4 regions of the Bradyrhizobium sp. Ken64 genome follow, and region 4 is predicted to be linked to each of the others. Evidence: predicted binding sites of a transcription regulator. Region 4 holds the regulator's gene; each other region holds the start of a gene.
The links. Region 4 encodes PhoB, which activates phosphate uptake and scavenging genes when phosphate is short. Its sites were predicted from a motif close to TGTCATNNANCTGTCAT; they were not measured.

Region 1 (4,266 bases), on a different contig from region 4:
CGCCATAGGCGGCTTCCTTCAGGACCGGAGGCACCGTCTTGAACACGTCGACCGAAATCGAGGTGATGAAGGGCAGCACCATGATGGCGAGGATCAGCGCGGCATTGAACAGGCTGAGATAGGACGGGGGACCCGCGAAGATCGCGCCCAGCACGGGCACGCCCTCGAAGATCTTGATCATGAAGGGCTGGAACGTGTTGGCGAGGAACGGACCCAACACGAAGAAGCCCCACATGCCGTAGATGATCGAGGGGATGCCGGCGAGCAGCTCGATCGCCATGCCGATCGGGCGGCGCAGCCATTGCGGGCAGAGCTCGGTGAGGAAGATCGCAATGCCGAGACCCACGGGAATGGCGATCAGCATCGCGATGAAGGAGGTGACGAGCGTGCCGTACATCGGCCCGAGCGCGCCGAGCACCGGCGGATCGGCGGACGGCGCCCAGCGCTGCGTCCACAGGAACGAGACCCCGAATTCCTTCATCGCCGGGAAGGCGCCGACGATCAGCGAAATGATGATGCCGCCGAGGATCAGAAGCACCGAGATCGCGGAGAGCCGCGTGATCCAGTAGAAGGTGACGTCGCCGAGCTTGAACGCGCTCAAGGCCTTGGCGCGATCATACGGTCCGGCGTCGTCGATTACATCGCTCTGAACGGCCATCTCTGCCACGCCGGTCCCCTGTACTAAATATTATACGTTTTTGTTGGTCCGTGCCCCGGATGCGGCGCAGCGCATCCGGGGCACGAGCGTCGCGAACCTAGCTCTTGATTTCGGCAGCCCAGGTCTTCTCGATCAGCTGAACGACCGGGTCCGGCATCGGGATGTAGTCGAGCTCTTCAGCCGCCTTGTCGCCGTTCTTGAAGGCCCAGCGGAAGAACTTGATGGCTTCCTGCGAGGCCGCCTTGTCGGTGGCGTCCTTGTGCATGAGGATGAAGGTCGCCGCCGTGATCGGCCAGGACTTCTCGCCGGGCTGGTCGGTCAGGATGACGTAGTAGCCGGGAGCCTTGGCCCAGTCGGCGTTGGAGGCGGCCGCCTGGAAGGCTTCGACGGTGGGCTGCACCGGCTTGCCGGCCTTGTTGACGAGACCGGTGTAGGTCAGCTTGTTCTGCTTGGCATAGGCGTACTCGACGTAGCCGATCGAGTTCTTGGTCTGGCTGATGTTGCCGGACACGCCTTCGTTGCCCTTGGCGCCGACGCCGACCGGCCACTCGACCGCGGTACCCTCACCGACCTTGCTCTTCCAGTCCGCGCTGGCCTTGGCGAGGTAGTTGGTGAAGTTGAAGGTGGTGCCCGAACCGTCCGAACGGCGGACCACGGTGATGGCCTCCGAGGGCAGCTTCACGTTCGGGTTGAGCTTCTTGATCGCGGCGTCGTCCCATTTGGTGATCTTGCCGAGATAGATGCTGGCCAAGGTCTCGCCGTCGAACACCATCTCACCGGGCTTCACGCCCTCGATGTTGACGACGGGAACAATGGCGCCCATCACCATCGGCCACTGGACGAGGCCGTCCTTCTCGAGCTGCTCTGCCTTGAGCGGCGCGTCACTGGCGCCGAAGGTCACGGTCTTGGCCTGGATCTGCTTGATGCCGCCGCCGGAGCCGATCGACTGATAGTTCAGACCGTTGCCGGTCTCCTTCTTGTAGGCGTCAGCCCATTTGGAATAGATCGGGAACGGGAACGTCGCACCGGCACCCGTGATGTCGGCAGCAAAGGCCGCCGTCGTCGATGCGGCAACCAAGCCAGCAGCAACGATCGTTTTGAGGAAATTCATGCTGGTCTCCATACAGGGGAGCGAAGCGCCATCAGCGCCCGATCGCGCTCCCCGTGCCGTCCCTTTAGGAGCGGACAGCTGAGCTTTTACGAAGGTTTGGTGACAGTCGGATGACAGTGTTAAGCGGCTGAAATTGCTGGAATTTAGCTCAGAGCCGAAGGCTTGCCCTGGGGAAAACAGGCGGTGAAAGTGGCGCCCTGTCTGGGCACGCTTTCAATCAAAAGCCGCCCGCGATGACGGTTAAGAATATGTTTCACCAGCGATAATCCGAGGCCCGTGCCGCCCTGCGAGCGGCTGTCGCCGACATCGACCCGGTAGAAGCGTTCGGTCAGCCGCGGCAAATGTTCCGGCGCGATGCCGGGGCCGAAATCCCGGACCAGGACCCGGATTTCCTGAGTTCCATCAGGGGCGGCGCCTGATATCAGCGACACGATGACGCGACCGCCGGAGGCGCCGTATTTGAGCGCGTTCTCGATCAAATTCTCGAACAGGCGGAGCAGCTCCTCGCGGTCGCCCGCGATCAGCACCGGGGTCTCAGGCAGCTCGGTCTCGACCTCGACCTGGCGTTCCCGCGCCAGCGGCTCGAGCCCATCGGCGACCTGCAAGATGATCGGCAGCAGGTCGACCAGGGTGTCGGGCCGCACATGAGCCGACAGCTCTACCCGCGATAGCGACAAGAGATCGTCGATCAGGCGCGCCATCCGGGTGGCCTGATTGTGCATGATGCCGAGGAAGCGCTCGCGCGCCTTGGGATCGTCCTTGGCCTGGCCCTGGAGCGTGTCGATGAAGCCCGACAGCGCGGCCAGCGGCGTGCGCAGCTCGTGGCTGGCGTTGGCGACGAAATCGGCCCGCATCTCCTCGACCCGACGCAGCGGCGTCTGGTCGTGGAAGGTCATCAGCATGCATTTGTCGGCGCCACCGAAGCTCGTCGGCACCGGCACCGGCGTGATGGTCAACTCCATCCAGCGATCGACCGGGACATGGTCGAGATAGGTCGCGCGCCGCGGCTCGGTGGTCGCGATCGACTCGCGCAGCGCCGTGATGATCTCGGGCGAGCGCAGCGCGAACTGGGCGAGCTCATTCCGGCGCAGCGCCGGCGCGAGCTGGGCGGCGGCGGCGTTGAGATGGATGACGCGGCCGGCGCGATCGAGCAGCACCGCGGGATCGGGCATGCCGGCGACCACTGCGGCCACCGCCGCGCTCTCGACCGGATTGACGCGGCGGGTCTCCTCGCGCGAGGCGGCGGTATCGTGCAGGCGCCACGGGATCAGCGCTGCGGTGGCGATGCAGAGGAACACCGCAATCGCATGCAGTGCCGACAATTCGCCCAGCGAGACCACCACCGACAGCGCCAGCGCCGCGGCGATCAGGATGACGGTCGAGTGCCGCAGCCGGTCGGACCAGGGCTGGGAGGAGGGAGAAGATGGGGCGTCGATCGCCATCGGGGCGGGCTTCTCCAAAGGACCTTGCGCCGGTCAGGCGCCGCTGTCGCTGCGCTTTCTCACGTAAGCGGCTTCAGGTGCGGGGCCGGGGTCGAGCTTGAGCGCCGCCTGCTGCAGGCGTTTCGATCGTGCGCCGATGATAACTTCGCGAAACGTCAGCAAGATTACAGAAATGACGAAAGGGGACAGATAATAGAGGACGCGGAACAGCAGCATCCCGCCCAGCAGCTCCTCCCGGTCCATCTGCCAGAGCCCGACCAGCATGGCCGCGTCGAAAACGCCAAGGCCTCCGGGCGAATGGCTGGCAAAGCCGAGCAGCGTGGCCGAGACGAAGATCACCGCGACCACCACGAAGCCGAGATTGGGCTCGTCGGGGACCAGCACGTACATCGCCAGCGCGCAGAAGCCGAGATCGATGATGCCGATCGCGATCTGGAGCAGCGTCAGCGGACCGCCCGGCAGCATCACGGTCCAGGGCCCGCGGCCGACCATCCGCGGCTGGGTCCAGACCCAGACCACGTAAGCGACCAGCCCGACGATGATCATCATCGCCAGAGTCCGGTTCAGCCAGGGCGGAAGCTGGTCGATCGAGGCCGCGGCCTCCGGATGATAGGAGATGCCGAGGCCCAGCACCGCGGCATTGCCGAGCCAGAAGGTCAGGCCGGCGAGGAAGCAGATCTTTGCGACGTCGATCGCGTTCAGGCCGTGGGCGGAATAGATGCGGTAGCGCACCGCGCCGCCGGTGAAGACGCTGGCGCCGACATTGTGGCCGATCGAATAGCTGGTGAAAGCGGCGAGCGCGTTGATCCGATAGGGCACGTGGGCGTGGCCGATCGCGCGCACGGCGAACAGGTCATAGAAGGTCAGCGTGAAATAGCCCGCGGCGACGAACAAAGCCGCCAGTGCAATCTGGCTCGGCTCGGTGCTCTTGATCGCCTCGAGGACTTCGTTGACATCGATGCCGCGCAGCATGTGGTAGAGCACATAGCAAGCGATACCGATGACCGCGACGCTGATCACAACTCCAAGCTTATGCAGGATTTGCTTCTGGCGCA
Region 2 (4,266 bases), on a different contig from region 4:
TCGCTCTGATCAAATTCACTGAAACGACGATTGTCGATGTCCACGCGCTAATGAAGGTGCTCGAAGAGACGCGGCAGCGCGGCTGGGCCAAAACGAACGAAGAGTACGTGAAAGGCGTGGTGGGGTGTGCCGTGCCCATCCTGTCCCCGGATCGAGAGCTGATCGCTTGCCTGGGCGTCTCCGTGCCGGTGGCACGCGTCAGCTTCGTCGAGTTGGACCGGTTCATAGGCCCGCTGCAAAAGGCTGCCGCTCTGCTGTCGGAGACCATTTTGCAGGTTGATGGCGATGATGACGCAGATGCCCGACGATGACATCCTGCTCCTGTTTTGCCCGACGAGTCAAATCGTTTTCGGTAAAGCGTAAGTCATTGATTTGCCACGCCCCGGCTACTGTGCATGGGGTTGTTTTCGCACTTTTTGTTTGAGCGCGCCCCGCGGGGCGCGTTGCTCACGCGCTTTCCGTCTCCCGGTGCACATCGTGCACCACCAGCCCCATGCCTTCGTCGGGCATCTTGATCCAGTCGCGGCGCTTGAGGGTGCGCTTGGTGTCTTCGTAGCCGGAGGTCCAGTGCTCGCGCATCGAGGTGCCCGAGAATTCGTGGTCCTTGGCGTCGCCTTCATAGGCCTTCTGCTGGTAGATCAGATGCAGGATCGCGATCTCCGGCATGTGGCGCAGGCTCGACTTGAGTTTGCGCTCCTCCTCGGAGAGCTGCTCGTCGGGCAGCTTCGCCAGGGCCTTGTAGAGCAGGACCTTGAGGTTGTGGGTGCGGCGGTAGACGTCGGTGTTGTGGCGGGTGCGCGAGGAATACATGATGTCCTTGTGGCGGGCCATCACGTCCTGGATCGAGCGCGGCAGCACGCCCCGCGCGCTGAACAGGTCGACCTGGAACACCAGCGAATTGAGCGCGTCCTCCTGGTCGAGCAGGTGCTGGAGCGGCGTATTGGAGACGATGCCGCCGTCCCAGAAATGATCGGTGCCGATCCGTACCATCGGCAGTGCCGGGGGCAGGGCGCCGGAAGCCATGATGTGCTCCGGCTCGATCTCGTCATGGGAATTGTCGAAATAGATGAAATTGCCGGAGAGCACGTTCACGGCGCCGACTGCGAAGCGAACCTTCTTCTCGTTGATGAGGTCGAAGTCGACGAGTTCGAGCAGGCTCTCCTTCAGCGGCATCGTGTCGTAATAGCTGGTGGCGGTCCGGGCTCCGACCGGGCTGAGCCATGGATTGACTTGATGCGGGCTGAAGAAGCCCGGCTGGCCCATCGCCGACGTCATCCAGGCGCTGGTGAGATTGCGCCACTGGCGAAAGATGTCGCCGTCAGGCGTGTAGTGCCAGATCTTGCGGTTGGTGATGCGCTCCCAGAAAATGCGCAGCGCCTCGAGCCGCTTCTCCGGCTTGTTGCCGGCGATGATGGCGGAGTTGATCGCGCCGATCGAGACGCCGCAGACCCAGTCGGGCTCGATGCCGGCCTCGTGCAGCGCCTGGTAGACGCCGGCCTGATAGGCGCCGAGCGCGCCGCCACCTTGCAGCACCAGCGCGACGCGGTCGCAGCGCTCGGGCCGCCAGCCTCGTGAAGAAGGCTGATGTGTCTGATATGTGCGGGCGTCCATGGTCGGTGCTCCCTGTTTCGCCGAACGATTGCGTCCGGCGGTGACGGCGTAATGACAATTCTGGCGCGGATGCATCGCTTGCATGCACCATGATCGCCTTGGGAATGGCTGCGGTCGTGCGGCTGACGGAAATCCTTCACATCGCAGTCAATGACGGCGGCTAGCACTCTGCATCGCCGCCTGACGCTGCCGGGCGGGCATCACATGAGCGCTACAAGAGGAGACCAGCGATGCGCAGGGAAGAGTTGCTGAGACTTCCGTCGATGCCGGCGGCCGGGCCGAGCTATCCGGCCGGGCCCTATCGCTTCGTCAACCGCGAATTCCTCGTCATCACCTACGAGACCGATCCGGACCTCATCCGCGCCGGCCTGCCTGAGCCGCTGGAGCCGATCGATCAGCCGATCGTGCATTACGAATGGATCAGGATGCCGGACTCCTCCGGCTTCGGCAGCTACACCGAGTCCGGCCTCGTCATCCCCGCGCGCCTGCACGGCGAGGAGGTCAACTTCGTCTCGCAGATGTATCTGGACGATGATCCGCCGATCGCCGCCGGCCGCGAGATCTGGGGCTTTCCCAAGAAATACGCGCATCCCAAACTCGAGATCGTCAAGGACACGCTGACGGGCACGCTGGAATATGCCGGCCAGCTCGTCGCCATGGGCACGATGGGCTACAAGCACGAGAGCATGGCCGGCAACGGCGATCTGACCCGGACGACGCTGTCGAAGACGCAGATCAATTTGAAGATGATCCCCGGCGTCGACGGCCGCCTCGAGATCTGCCAGCTCGTCGCGATCAACCTCATCGACATCGTGCCGAAGGGTTCCTGGATGGGGCCCGGCCGGCTGCATCTGGTGCCGCATGTCAACGCGCCCGTCGCTGATTTCCCGGTCCGCCGCTGCCTCGGCGCGCATCATTACATCGCCGACCTGACGCTGCCGTTCGGCCGCGTCGTGCACGACTACATCAGGGAAGCCGAGGCGGCGGCCTCGACGGCGCTGGCGGCCGAGTAGGGCGTCATCATCAAACTGTAACAATGCCGTAATTGAGTACCCGCGTGGGTCCGGAAGAGGCGTCAGCCATCTTCCGGAGCGGGGCATTCGTTGACGGTTGGGGTTGGTCATGGCTGAGCCGGCAAAGCGTGTCAGCGCGATATCGGATTCCGTGTCTGGCATTCCCGGCCTGGTGTGGGCGTTCCGCCTCCACAGCGACGGCGGTGCCGAAGCGCTGCCGATCGACCAGCCGATCGAGTTCAGTCACGACGGCCGGCTCTGGCTGCATTTCAACCTCACGGACACGCGTTCACGGCCGTGGATCGCCGCGTCACAGCTGCCGCCGCTTGCGCGCGAGCTCTTGCTGTCCAACGACACCTTCCAGCAGCTTCACGTCATCGATCACTGCATCTACGGCGTGTTCTCCGACCTCGTACGCGACATCGGCAGCGCGACGGAGGAGACCGCGTTCCTGCGCTTCGCCATGACCGAGCGGCTCCTGATCAGCGGCCGCCATCAGGCGCTGTGCTCGGCGGACGCGACACGCCGGGTGCTCGAAGGCGGCTACCGCGTCGACAATGTCGCCCATCTCCTCGAAAAGATCGTCGACGAGGTCGCCGACACGCTTGATAGGATGGCCGACAAGCTCGGCCAGGAGATCGACGAGATCGAGGAGCGGATTCTGGCCGACGACGCCAAGCCGGAGATGCGCCGCAATCTCGGCCGGCTGCGCCGGACCTGCGTCAGGCTGCATCGCCAGCTCACCGGCCTGCGTACGCTGTTCCATCGCCTCGACCAGAAGAACACCGACCACCTGTCGCCGGACCTGCGTATCCAGGCCGGCAAGCTGGCGCAGCGGCTGGACGGCCTTGACCACGATATCGTCGAGCTGCGCGAACGCAGCCGCCTGCTCGAGGAGGAGCTGCGTTTCAAGAACGAGGAGCAAAGCAACAACCACCTCCACACGCTATCGATCGTCACTTCGCTGTTGCTGCCGCCGACGCTGATCACCGGTATCTTCGGCATGAACACCAAGGGCCTGCCGCTGACCGATGTCGAGAGCGGATTTTTCTGGGCGGCGCTCCTGATGGCCTCGTCGGTCGGTGCGGCCTATCTCTTCATGCGGCGTAGCGGCATCTTCAAATAGCGTACGCCAGCCGGTATCAGCCGTGATCGCGAGTGCACATCGATTTTTGCTGCGATATGCGGCTGCCATTGCGCTGGCCTGGACAGTGGCAGGCACGAGCGCGTTCGCTGGCGCCAAAGACGAAAGCGCGGCGGGGTGGCTCGCTCCGAAATGGTTCAACGACTGGCATGACGGCCTCGCCGACAAGGGCCTGAATTTCGGCGCCACCTACATCGCCGACAACATCGGCAATGTGTCGGGTGGCGTTAAGCGCGGCGCCATCCATTTCGGCCGGCTTGATCTGTCGGTCGATGCCGATCTCGACAAGCTGGTCGGCTGGACCGGTGGCCGCTTTTACGCCAATGCCTTCGTGATCTACGGGCGAGGTCTGAGCCGCAACTACGTCATGAATCTCGCCACCATCAGCGAAATCGAGGCGCTGCCGGACCAGCGGCTCTACAATGCCTATTTCGAGCAGAGCTTCTTCAACGACCGCTTGAACATCAGGGCCGGCCAGCAGGCCGCCGATGTCGAGTT
Region 3 (4,266 bases), on a different contig from region 4:
CGCCGCGGTGACCTGGACGCCGCCGGTGCCCCAGCCATAGGGCATCGGCATCTCGCGGCTGGCGAACGGCACTTGATAGCCCGGGATCGCGATCGCCTTGAGGATCGCGCGACGGATCATCCGCTTGGTCTGTTCGTCAAGATAGGCGAAATTATAGGCGGGCGCGTTCATTCCGCGGCCTCCTTCAGGGTGTCAGGCGCATTGGCCTCCGTGAACGCTTCAGAAAACTCTTGGCGCAGCTTGCGCAGCAGGCCGAGCTCGGACTGGAAGTCGACATAATGCGGCAGCTTCAGATGTTCGACGAAGCCGGTCGCCTGGACGTTGTCCGAATGCGACATCACGAATTCCTCATCTTGCGCAGGCGCCAGCGCCTCTTCGCCGAGCTCGCGCGCGCGCAACGCGCGGTCGACCAGCGCCATCGACATGGTCTTGCGTTCGCTCTGGCCGAAGGCAAGGCCATAGCCGCGGGTGAAGCACGGCGCTTCGGTCGCGGAGCCCTTGAACTGGTTGACCATCTGACACTCGGTGAGCTCGATCGAGCCGAGCGGAACGGCGAAGCCGACGTCTTCCGCCGAAAATTCAACCTCGACCTCACCGAAGCGTATCTCGCCGGCGAAGGGGTGGTTGCGGCCGTAGCCGCGCTGGGTGGAATAGCCCATCGCCAGCAAAAACCCTTCGTCGCCACGCGCGAGGTTCTGCAAACGCAGATCGCGGTCCGCCGGGAAATTCAGCGGCTCGCGGGTGAGATCGCCGACGCTGGCGCCTTCCTCGGCCTGCGGCGATGATTCGATCAGCCCGTCGCGGCCGAGAATATCCGTCACGCGTGGCGTGGGCACCGTCGAGGCTTCAGCCGTCGCCGGCGCTTCCGGCACAAAGCCTTCGGCGAGCGAGGGATCGAGCAGGCGGTGCGTATAGTCAAAGGTCGGGCCGAGGATCTGGCCGCCGGGAATGTCCTTGAAGGTCGAGGACACCCGACGCCGCACCCGCATCGCGCCGGTCTCGACCGGCTCGGTGGCGCCGAAGCGCGGCAGCGTGGCGCGGAAGGCGCGGACCAGGAAGATCGCCTCGATCAGATCGCCGCGCGCCTGCTTGATGGCGAGCGACGCGAGTTCGCGGTCATAGAGCGAGCCTTCGCTCATGACGCGGTCCACGGCGAGGCCGAGCTGCTCCGAAATCTGGTCCAGGGAAATTTCCGGAACGCTTTGGTCGCCGCGCCGTGCACTCGCGAGCAGGCGATGGGCGTTCTCGATGGCGCGTTCGCCGCCTTTGACTGCGACATACATGGTTAGCTTCCCTTGCTCACGACGCGCGTGGTGCGCGGGATCGCAACCACGGCGTCATCGGCGACCAGCACCACATCGATGCCGCGCGGAAACAGCGCGTCGTTGACGCGCAGGCGCTCGAACAGGTCGAACGGCTTGATCGACGCCTGGAGCGTCGCGACACCGTCGATGCCGGGACCGCGCAGTTCGAAGCTGCGCCCCGAGTCCAGGCTCTCGACCTGCAGGATCAACGTCGTCGACCGATCCGGATATTCGCTGGTGCCCAGCGCGAAGCGGTCGAGCGAAGGCAGCGCCCCGCCGTCGCTGATCAGCGCGAAGCTCGCGATCGAGGAATCCTGTACCACCGGCGCGCCGGTATGGAATTTCAGCCATTTCACGACGTCGGAACTCTCATGCATGCGCGCATCGAGCCAGAGCGGCGTGTCGTGATCGAACAGCGTCAGCGCGATCGCGGCCGTGCCGCGCATCATCGTGTGAGGCGCTCCTGATGTCGGCACGATGCGCCGGACCGACCCCGGCCGCGCCATCGCGTCCATGACCGAACGAAAGGTCGATTGCGCCGACAGCACCTTGTCGGCGAACCCCGGCGGCAGTTCCGCAATCGTGGTCATGACCTCACCCCTCACCGCGCACCATGGTGTAGAAATCAACCTTCGTCGCGGCGGTCTCGGCCGCCGCCTGCTTGCGCCTGACCATAAGCTGCTCACGCAACGGCGCGATGATGTCCCGCTCCACCGCGTCGCCGAAATCGCTGGACTGCACCAGCGCGTCGCACAGCGCGATCAGCCGCGCCTTCTCACCGTCGCGACCGAGCGTGTAGCCGAAGCCGACCTCGCCGCTGGCAAGCCGCACCGCGGCCCGCGACACCGTGGCTTCGCCGAGGTTGAACGGCGCGCCGTCGCCGCCGACCCGGCCGCGCAGCATGACGAGGCCGTTTTCCGGCGCGCGCAGATCCTGATGCGCCGGCAAAGCGAGAGCGCGGAGGCGAGCGGCGATCTCGCCCACCTCCGCGTTCGCCAGCACGGCCATTGCGGCCTTGCGCTGGGCTTGCTGATTGTTGTGCTGGGTCACCAGATCCACCGAACTTTTCTCAACAACTTGCCGAATCCAAGTTGTCTATGATACTAGACAACTTGATAGCGGAGCGCCATGACTGTTTCGTGACAAAGGCGTGATTTCTGGAGTAGCTTCCCGGCCACATGAGCATGCAGGACACAGCCTCCTCCGGCGTCGCGTTGTGGCGCCTCGTTGCCGACGGCATTGAGCGCGGCATCGCCGATGGCCGCTTTGCGGCCGGCGACAAGCTGCCGGGCGAGGTGGAGATCGCCGAAACCTATCGCGTCAACCGCCACACGGTGCGCCGCGCGCTGGCCGCGCTTGCCGAGCGCGGCCTCGTGCGGGCCGAACGCGGCAGCGGAACCTATGTCGAGGCGCAGAAGCTCGCTTATCCACTGCGCTCGCGGACCCGTTTCTCCGAGATCGTCGGCGCGGACGGCCGCGAACCGCATGGCCGCTTGATCGAGGCGTCCGATGATGTCGCGACCCGCGAACTCGCGCGGGAACTTGGATTGAAGGCCGGCGCACCACTGGTGCGGATCGAGGCGATGCGCCTCGCCGACCGCACGCCGATTTGCGTCTCCACGACGTGGCTGTCGGCGCAGCTGTTCCCGGGTGCGGGCGACGTCTTTGCCGCGACCCGCTCGATGACGAAATTGCTCGAGCATTACGGCGTCCGCGACTATCGCCGGGGCGCGACCCGGATCACCGCCGGCATCGTGGACGCCACCGACGCCGCACGGCTCGATCTGGCGCTGGGACGGCCGATCCTGGTGGTCGACGCCACCGACCACGATCTCGACGGCAAGCCGCTGGTCACCAAGCATTCGCGCTTTGCCGCGGAGCGGGTGGAGTTTCTGGTGGAGAACGGGTGAGCTGCGGCCCTCTCCCCTTGTGGGAGAGGGTGGCTCGCCGCATTAGCGGCGAGACGGGTGAGGGGTATGTCTCCGCACCCACCGATCTGAATGTGAGGATGCAGACCCCTCATCCGGCGCTTCGCGCCACCTTCTCCCACAAGGGGAGAAGGGAAGAAGACCTACGCGACCGCCCTTCGGCCGATGATGGCGAAGCGCAGTTTTCCCGAGACGAAATCGATCGCGGCGACCGCGACCAGGATCATCAGGATCAGGAACGACACCTTCTGCCATTCCAGCACGCGGATCTGCTCGGCGAGTTGCAGGCCGATGCCGCCGGCGCCGACGATGCCGATGATGGTGGCCGAGCGCGTGTTCGACTCGATGAAATAGAGCACCTGCCCCGCGATCACGGGCAAGACCTGCGGCAGCAGACCGAACCGAATCTCGTGCAGCGCGCTGCCGCCGGAGGCGCGGATGCCCTCGACCTGCTTCTGGTCGGCGCCCTCGATTGCCTCCGAGAACAGCTTTCCGAAGGCGCCGAAATCCGACACGGCAATGGCGAGCACGCCGGCAAACGGGCCGAGCCCGACCACGTTGATCCACACCAGCGCCCAGATCAGCGTGTCGACGCCGCGGATCGAATCCAGGAAACGTCGCACCGGAAAGCGCAAGATTTTCGACGGCACCACGTTACGCGCGGCAAGAAGACTGACCGGCAGCGCGAACACCGCAGCCAGCGTCGTGCCGAGCAGCGCGATCGAGAGCGTCTCGCCGAGCGCCTTCAGATAGATCGGCAGCGACGAGCCGGGATCCGGCGGGATCATCAGCAGACTGATCCAGCCGAGCTGATTGAGCCCGTTGATGAAGCGCGACGGCGAAAAATCGAGATCGACGAGGCCGTAGATGAAGATGGCGAACGCCGCGACGATCATCGCGGGGACGGCAACCCGCGCCGAGGCGGGGCGGTGGAACACGTCCGGATAGCGCGCGCGAAGCGCCACGGTATCGATCTGCTGCGGTGCCGTCACGACCGCGCCTCCTTGCCGAACAGCCGGCCGCGCAGCCAGCCA
Region 4 (4,266 bases):
TCGGGTCTCATCACCGGCGTGCTGCTCGCGACCGCTCGCGTCGCCGGTGAAACCGCGCCGTTGCTGTTCACCGCGCTGTCGAACCAGTTCTTCAGCCTCGGCCTGAACAAGACGATGGCGAACCTGCCTGTCACCATCAACAACTTCGTGCAGAGCCCCTATGCCTACTGGAAGCAGTTGGCGTGGAGCGGGGCGCTGCTCATCACCCTGACCGTTCTTGCCCTGAATATTGGCGCGCGCATCCTTGGCGCCGAGAGGACCGCAAAATGAGTGATCTTTCATTATCGTCGATGAGCGCGGCCGGGGGTCTGCCGCAGACGGCGGCGCTGCCGGAGGCGCCTCCGAAGGTGACGGTGCGCAACCTGAACTTCTATTACGGCGAGCACCACGCGCTGAAGAACATCAACCTGACGCTCGGCGCCAATCGCGTCACGGCGTTCATCGGTCCGTCGGGCTGCGGCAAGTCGACCCTGCTGCGCATCTTCAACCGGATGTACGACCTCTATCCCGGCCAGCGCGCCACCGGTCAGCTCATGCTCGACCAGACCAACATCCTCGACGGCAAGCTGGACCTCAATCTGCTGCGCGCCCGCGTCGGCATGGTGTTCCAGAAGCCGACGCCGTTCCCGATGACGATCTACGAGAACATTGCGTTCGGCATCCGTCTCTATGAGAAGATCTCGAAGTCCGAGATGGACGGCCGCGTCGAGAAGGCGCTGCGCGGCGGCGCGCTGTGGAACGAGGTCAAGGACAAGCTCAACGCCTCCGGCCTGTCGCTCTCCGGCGGCCAGCAGCAGCGCCTCTGCATCGCCCGCACCGTCGCGGTGCGGCCCGAGGTGATCCTGTTCGACGAACCCTGTTCGGCGCTCGACCCGATCTCGACCGCCAAGGTCGAGGAGCTGATCCAGGAGCTGTCCGAGGACTACACGATCGCGATCGTCACCCATAACATGCAGCAGGCGGCGCGCGTCTCAGACAAGACCGCCTTCATGTATCTCGGCGAGCTGATCGAGTTCGACGATACCAGCAAGATCTTCACGTCGCCGACCGACCGGCGCACGCAGGATTACATCACCGGCCGGTTCGGCTAGGAGACGCGACATGGCTTCCGAACATACCGCAAAGGCTTTCGACACCGACCTCCAGGAACTCACCCGCCTGGTTGCGGAGATGGGCGGGATCGCCGAACGCATGATCGTCGAGTCCGTCGACGCACTGATCCGCCGCGACGTCCCGCTCGGGCAGCGCGTCGTCGCAACCGACACCGAGCTCGACGCGCTGCAGAAGCGCATCGAGGAGCGCGCGGTGCTCACCATCGCCCGCCGCCAGCCGATGGCGGTCGATCTGCGCGAGATCGTTGGCGCCATGCGCGTCGCGACCGATCTCGAGCGCATCGGCGACCTCGCCAAGAACATGGGTAAGCGCGTCGCGGCGCTGGAGACGGACTTCCATCCGCTCAAGCTGTTCCGCGGCCTCGAGCACATGACCGACCTCGTGCAGCAGCAGGTCAAGTCGGTGCTGGACGCCTATGCCGCGCATGATCTGCCAGCGGCGATGGCGGTGTGGAAGGGCGACGAGGAAGTCGACGCCATCTGCACCTCGCTGTTCCGCGAGCTCCTCACCTACATGATGGAGGATCCGCGCAACATCTCGTTCTGTATCCATTTGATGTTCTGCGCCAAGAACATCGAGCGGATCGGCGACCACGCCACCAACATCGCCGAGACCGTGTTCTACATGATCGAGGGCCAGGCGATCACCGACAAGCGGCCGAAGGGCGACATGACGACCTTCGCCAACACGGTACCGAACACTTAAGGAGCGACGACCCGATGGGCGCACGCATTATGGTGGTTGAGGACGAGGAAGCCCTGACCGAGCTTCTCCGCTACAACCTCGAAGGCGACGGCTATGACGTCGAGACGGTGATGCGCGGCGACGACGCCGACACCCGCCTCAAGGAGCACATCCCCGATCTGATCGTGCTCGACTGGATGCTGCCGGGCCTGTCAGGCATCGAATTGTGCCGGCGGCTGCGCACCCGTCCCGAGACCAAGCAGCTCCCGATCATCATGCTCACCGCGCGCGGCGAGGAGAGCGAGCGGGTGCGGGGTCTTGCGACCGGCGCCGACGATTACATCGTCAAGCCGTTCTCGGTGCCGGAGCTGCTGGCGCGCGTGAAGGGCCTGCTGCGGCGCGCAAGCCCGGAGCGGCTCGCCACCGTCCTTGCTTTTGGCGACATCGAGCTCGACCGCGACAAGCGCCGCGTGGCGCGCTCGGGCCGGCCGATCGATCTCGGTCCGACCGAATATCGCCTGCTGGAGTTCTTCCTGGAGCACCCGGGGCGGGTGTTCTCGCGCGAGCAACTGCTCGACAGCGTCTGGGGCCGCGACATCTATATCGACGAGCGCACCGTCGACGTGCATATCGGCCGCCTGCGCAAGCTGCTCAATCTCGGCCGCGAGCAGGACCCGATCCGCACCGTCCGCGGCGCCGGTTACGCGCTGGATGATCGCTTCGCGAAGGCGGAGCAGGTGTAGGGTTGCAGGCTTGAGGTTCTCAGCCGTCATCCCGGACAAGCGAGCGAAGCGAGCGCTGATCCGGGACCCATAACCACAGGGAGTGGTTTGGCGAAGACTCGGAGTGACCCCTTTCGCGCAACAACTGCGTGCTCGGAGTATGGGTCCTGGCTTTCGCCAGGACGACACTACAATTGAACTGTCTTCGCGCGACGACTTGCCGGATTAGCGCGGACCCGGCTTCACCGGTGCGCGGCGCCGATCCGACGCCGGCTGGTACGCGACGCGCGAGTGCTGGGCGCAATAGGGCAGGCCGGACAGCGCCCGTCCACCGCAGAAGAAGAAGTCCGGGCTCGACGGATCGCCGACCGGCCAGTGGCAGGTCGCCTCGTTCAATTCCAGCAGCGACAGCCGCTGGCTCATCGGCACCACGTTGTCGTAGGTGACCGGATCCGGCTCCGCCTCGACCTCAAACGCCTGCGCCAGCGCGGTGTTGCCGCGCGAGATCGGGCGGCTCACCCGCATCATGTGCTGCGCGGGGCGCGCCTTGCGCGGCCGGGGCGCTGCCGATGATGGGCTCTTGGCGCGGCCCGAAAGGCCGAGCCTGTGCACTTTGCCGATCACGGCATTGCGGGTCACATTGCCGAGCTCCGCCGCGATCTGGCTGGCCGAAAGTCCGGCCTCCCAGAGCTTTTTCAGCTGCTCGACGCGATCATCGGACCAGGTCAAAACCGTCATTGCACCCTTTCCCTCGCTGCGCGCCAGCCATCCTGGGGCCTCGCAGCGAATGCCTAAGCCTTCAAAAACCCGTGCCGCCAGAATCCCTTAAGGCTCGCCGGGCGCGTCTTGAACGCCCGAACGTTTACGCCGGTACATAAGGACTTAAAGATCAGAACCACTGCACGAGATGTCGTATCTGACAATCCAAACGCTACAATATGGCGTGACTCCCGCGCAAGAGTCCGCCGACTCGCTTCCACATGTTCCGTGGCTAAATCCCGCAAAATCGGCACCGCAAGACTACGGATTCAGCGTTTCGCGAGGCTTTCCGGGCGGCATTGACACCCGTTTCACCAGGCCTAAGATAGTCGTGCGTGCCGCCCTCAAGAGGCGGCACGTTTCGTTTTCCGGGCCGGTAGATGGTGCGTTGCGCAATGCACGCTCACGCCGTCCGCAACATTCAAGTGACCGTCATGACTAACAGCGCAGCGCCGCATTTGCTCCCCGTTTTCGCCAGGTCCGACCTCGGTTTCGAGCGTGGCGAAGGCTGCTGGCTGATCGCGACCAATGGCGAGCGCTATCTGGATTTCACCTCAGGGGTGGCGGTGAATGCACTCGGCCATGCCCATCCGGCGCTGGTCGCGGCGTTGCAGGAGCAGGCCACGAAGCTCTGGCACATGTCGAACCTGTTCCAGAGCCCGGACGGCGAAAAGCTCGCCGCGCGCCTGTGCAATGAAAGTTTCGCGGATTTCGTGTTCTTCTGCAATTCCGGCGCCGAAGCGCTGGAATGCGTGATCAAGGTCGTGCGCCGCTATCACGCGGCAAAGGGCCATCCCGACCGCTATCGCATGATCACCTTCGAAGGCGCCTTCCATGGCCGCACGCTGGCGACGCTGGCCGCGACGGGTTCGGCAAAATATCTCGAAGGTTTCGGCCCTCCGATGGAGGGCTTCGACCAGGTTGCGCATGGCGATCTCGAGGCGGTGAAAAAGGCGATCGGTCCGCAGACCGCCGGCATCCTGATCGA

Region 1: pstS (phosphate ABC transporter substrate-binding protein PstS) is a predicted target of PhoB. The motif match lies at 1,869-1,885, and genes of this name have one in related genera.
Region 2: AC0L2F_RS11595 (acetoacetate decarboxylase) is a predicted target of PhoB. The motif match lies at 1,652-1,668, and genes of this name have one in related genera.
Region 3: phnF (phosphonate metabolism transcriptional regulator PhnF) is a predicted target of PhoB. The motif match lies at 2,433-2,449, and genes of this name have one in related genera.

What each region holds. Positions count from the first base shown of each region.
Region 1 is NZ_JBVVPA010000014.1:216,267-220,532, reverse strand. It holds gene pstC (phosphate ABC transporter permease subunit PstC) at 1-658, opposite strand, end outside; gene pstS (phosphate ABC transporter substrate-binding protein PstS) at 756-1,769, opposite strand; gene AC0L2F_RS23100 (ATP-binding protein) at 1,913-3,211, opposite strand; gene AC0L2F_RS23095 (lysylphosphatidylglycerol synthase domain-containing protein) at 3,245-4,266, opposite strand, start outside.
Region 2 is NZ_JBVVPA010000005.1:265,900-270,165, forward strand. It holds gene AC0L2F_RS11585 (IclR family transcriptional regulator) at 1-311, shown strand, start outside; gene AC0L2F_RS11590 (patatin-like phospholipase family protein) at 448-1,611, opposite strand; gene AC0L2F_RS11595 (acetoacetate decarboxylase) at 1,842-2,624, shown strand; gene AC0L2F_RS11600 (transporter) at 2,734-3,750, shown strand; gene AC0L2F_RS11605 (carbohydrate porin) at 3,773-4,266, shown strand, end outside.
Region 3 is NZ_JBVVPA010000001.1:620,530-624,795, forward strand. It holds gene AC0L2F_RS03105 (alpha-D-ribose 1-methylphosphonate 5-phosphate C-P-lyase PhnJ) at 1-171, opposite strand, end outside; gene AC0L2F_RS03110 (carbon-phosphorus lyase complex subunit) at 168-1,283, opposite strand; gene phnH (phosphonate C-P lyase system protein PhnH) at 1,286-1,894, opposite strand; gene phnG (phosphonate C-P lyase system protein PhnG) at 1,899-2,363, opposite strand; gene phnF (phosphonate metabolism transcriptional regulator PhnF) at 2,483-3,214, shown strand; gene phnE (phosphonate ABC transporter, permease protein PhnE) at 3,376-4,224, opposite strand; gene phnE (phosphonate ABC transporter, permease protein PhnE) at 4,221-4,266, opposite strand, start outside.
Region 4 is NZ_JBVVPA010000056.1:151-4,416, forward strand. It holds partial or broken gene AC0L2F_RS35430 (ABC transporter permease subunit) at 1-270, shown strand, start outside; gene pstB (phosphate ABC transporter ATP-binding protein PstB) at 267-1,091, shown strand; gene phoU (phosphate signaling complex protein PhoU) at 1,102-1,818, shown strand; gene phoB (phosphate regulon transcriptional regulator PhoB) at 1,833-2,540, shown strand; gene AC0L2F_RS35450 (GcrA family cell cycle regulator) at 2,745-3,257, opposite strand; gene AC0L2F_RS35455 (aspartate aminotransferase family protein) at 3,713-4,266, shown strand, end outside.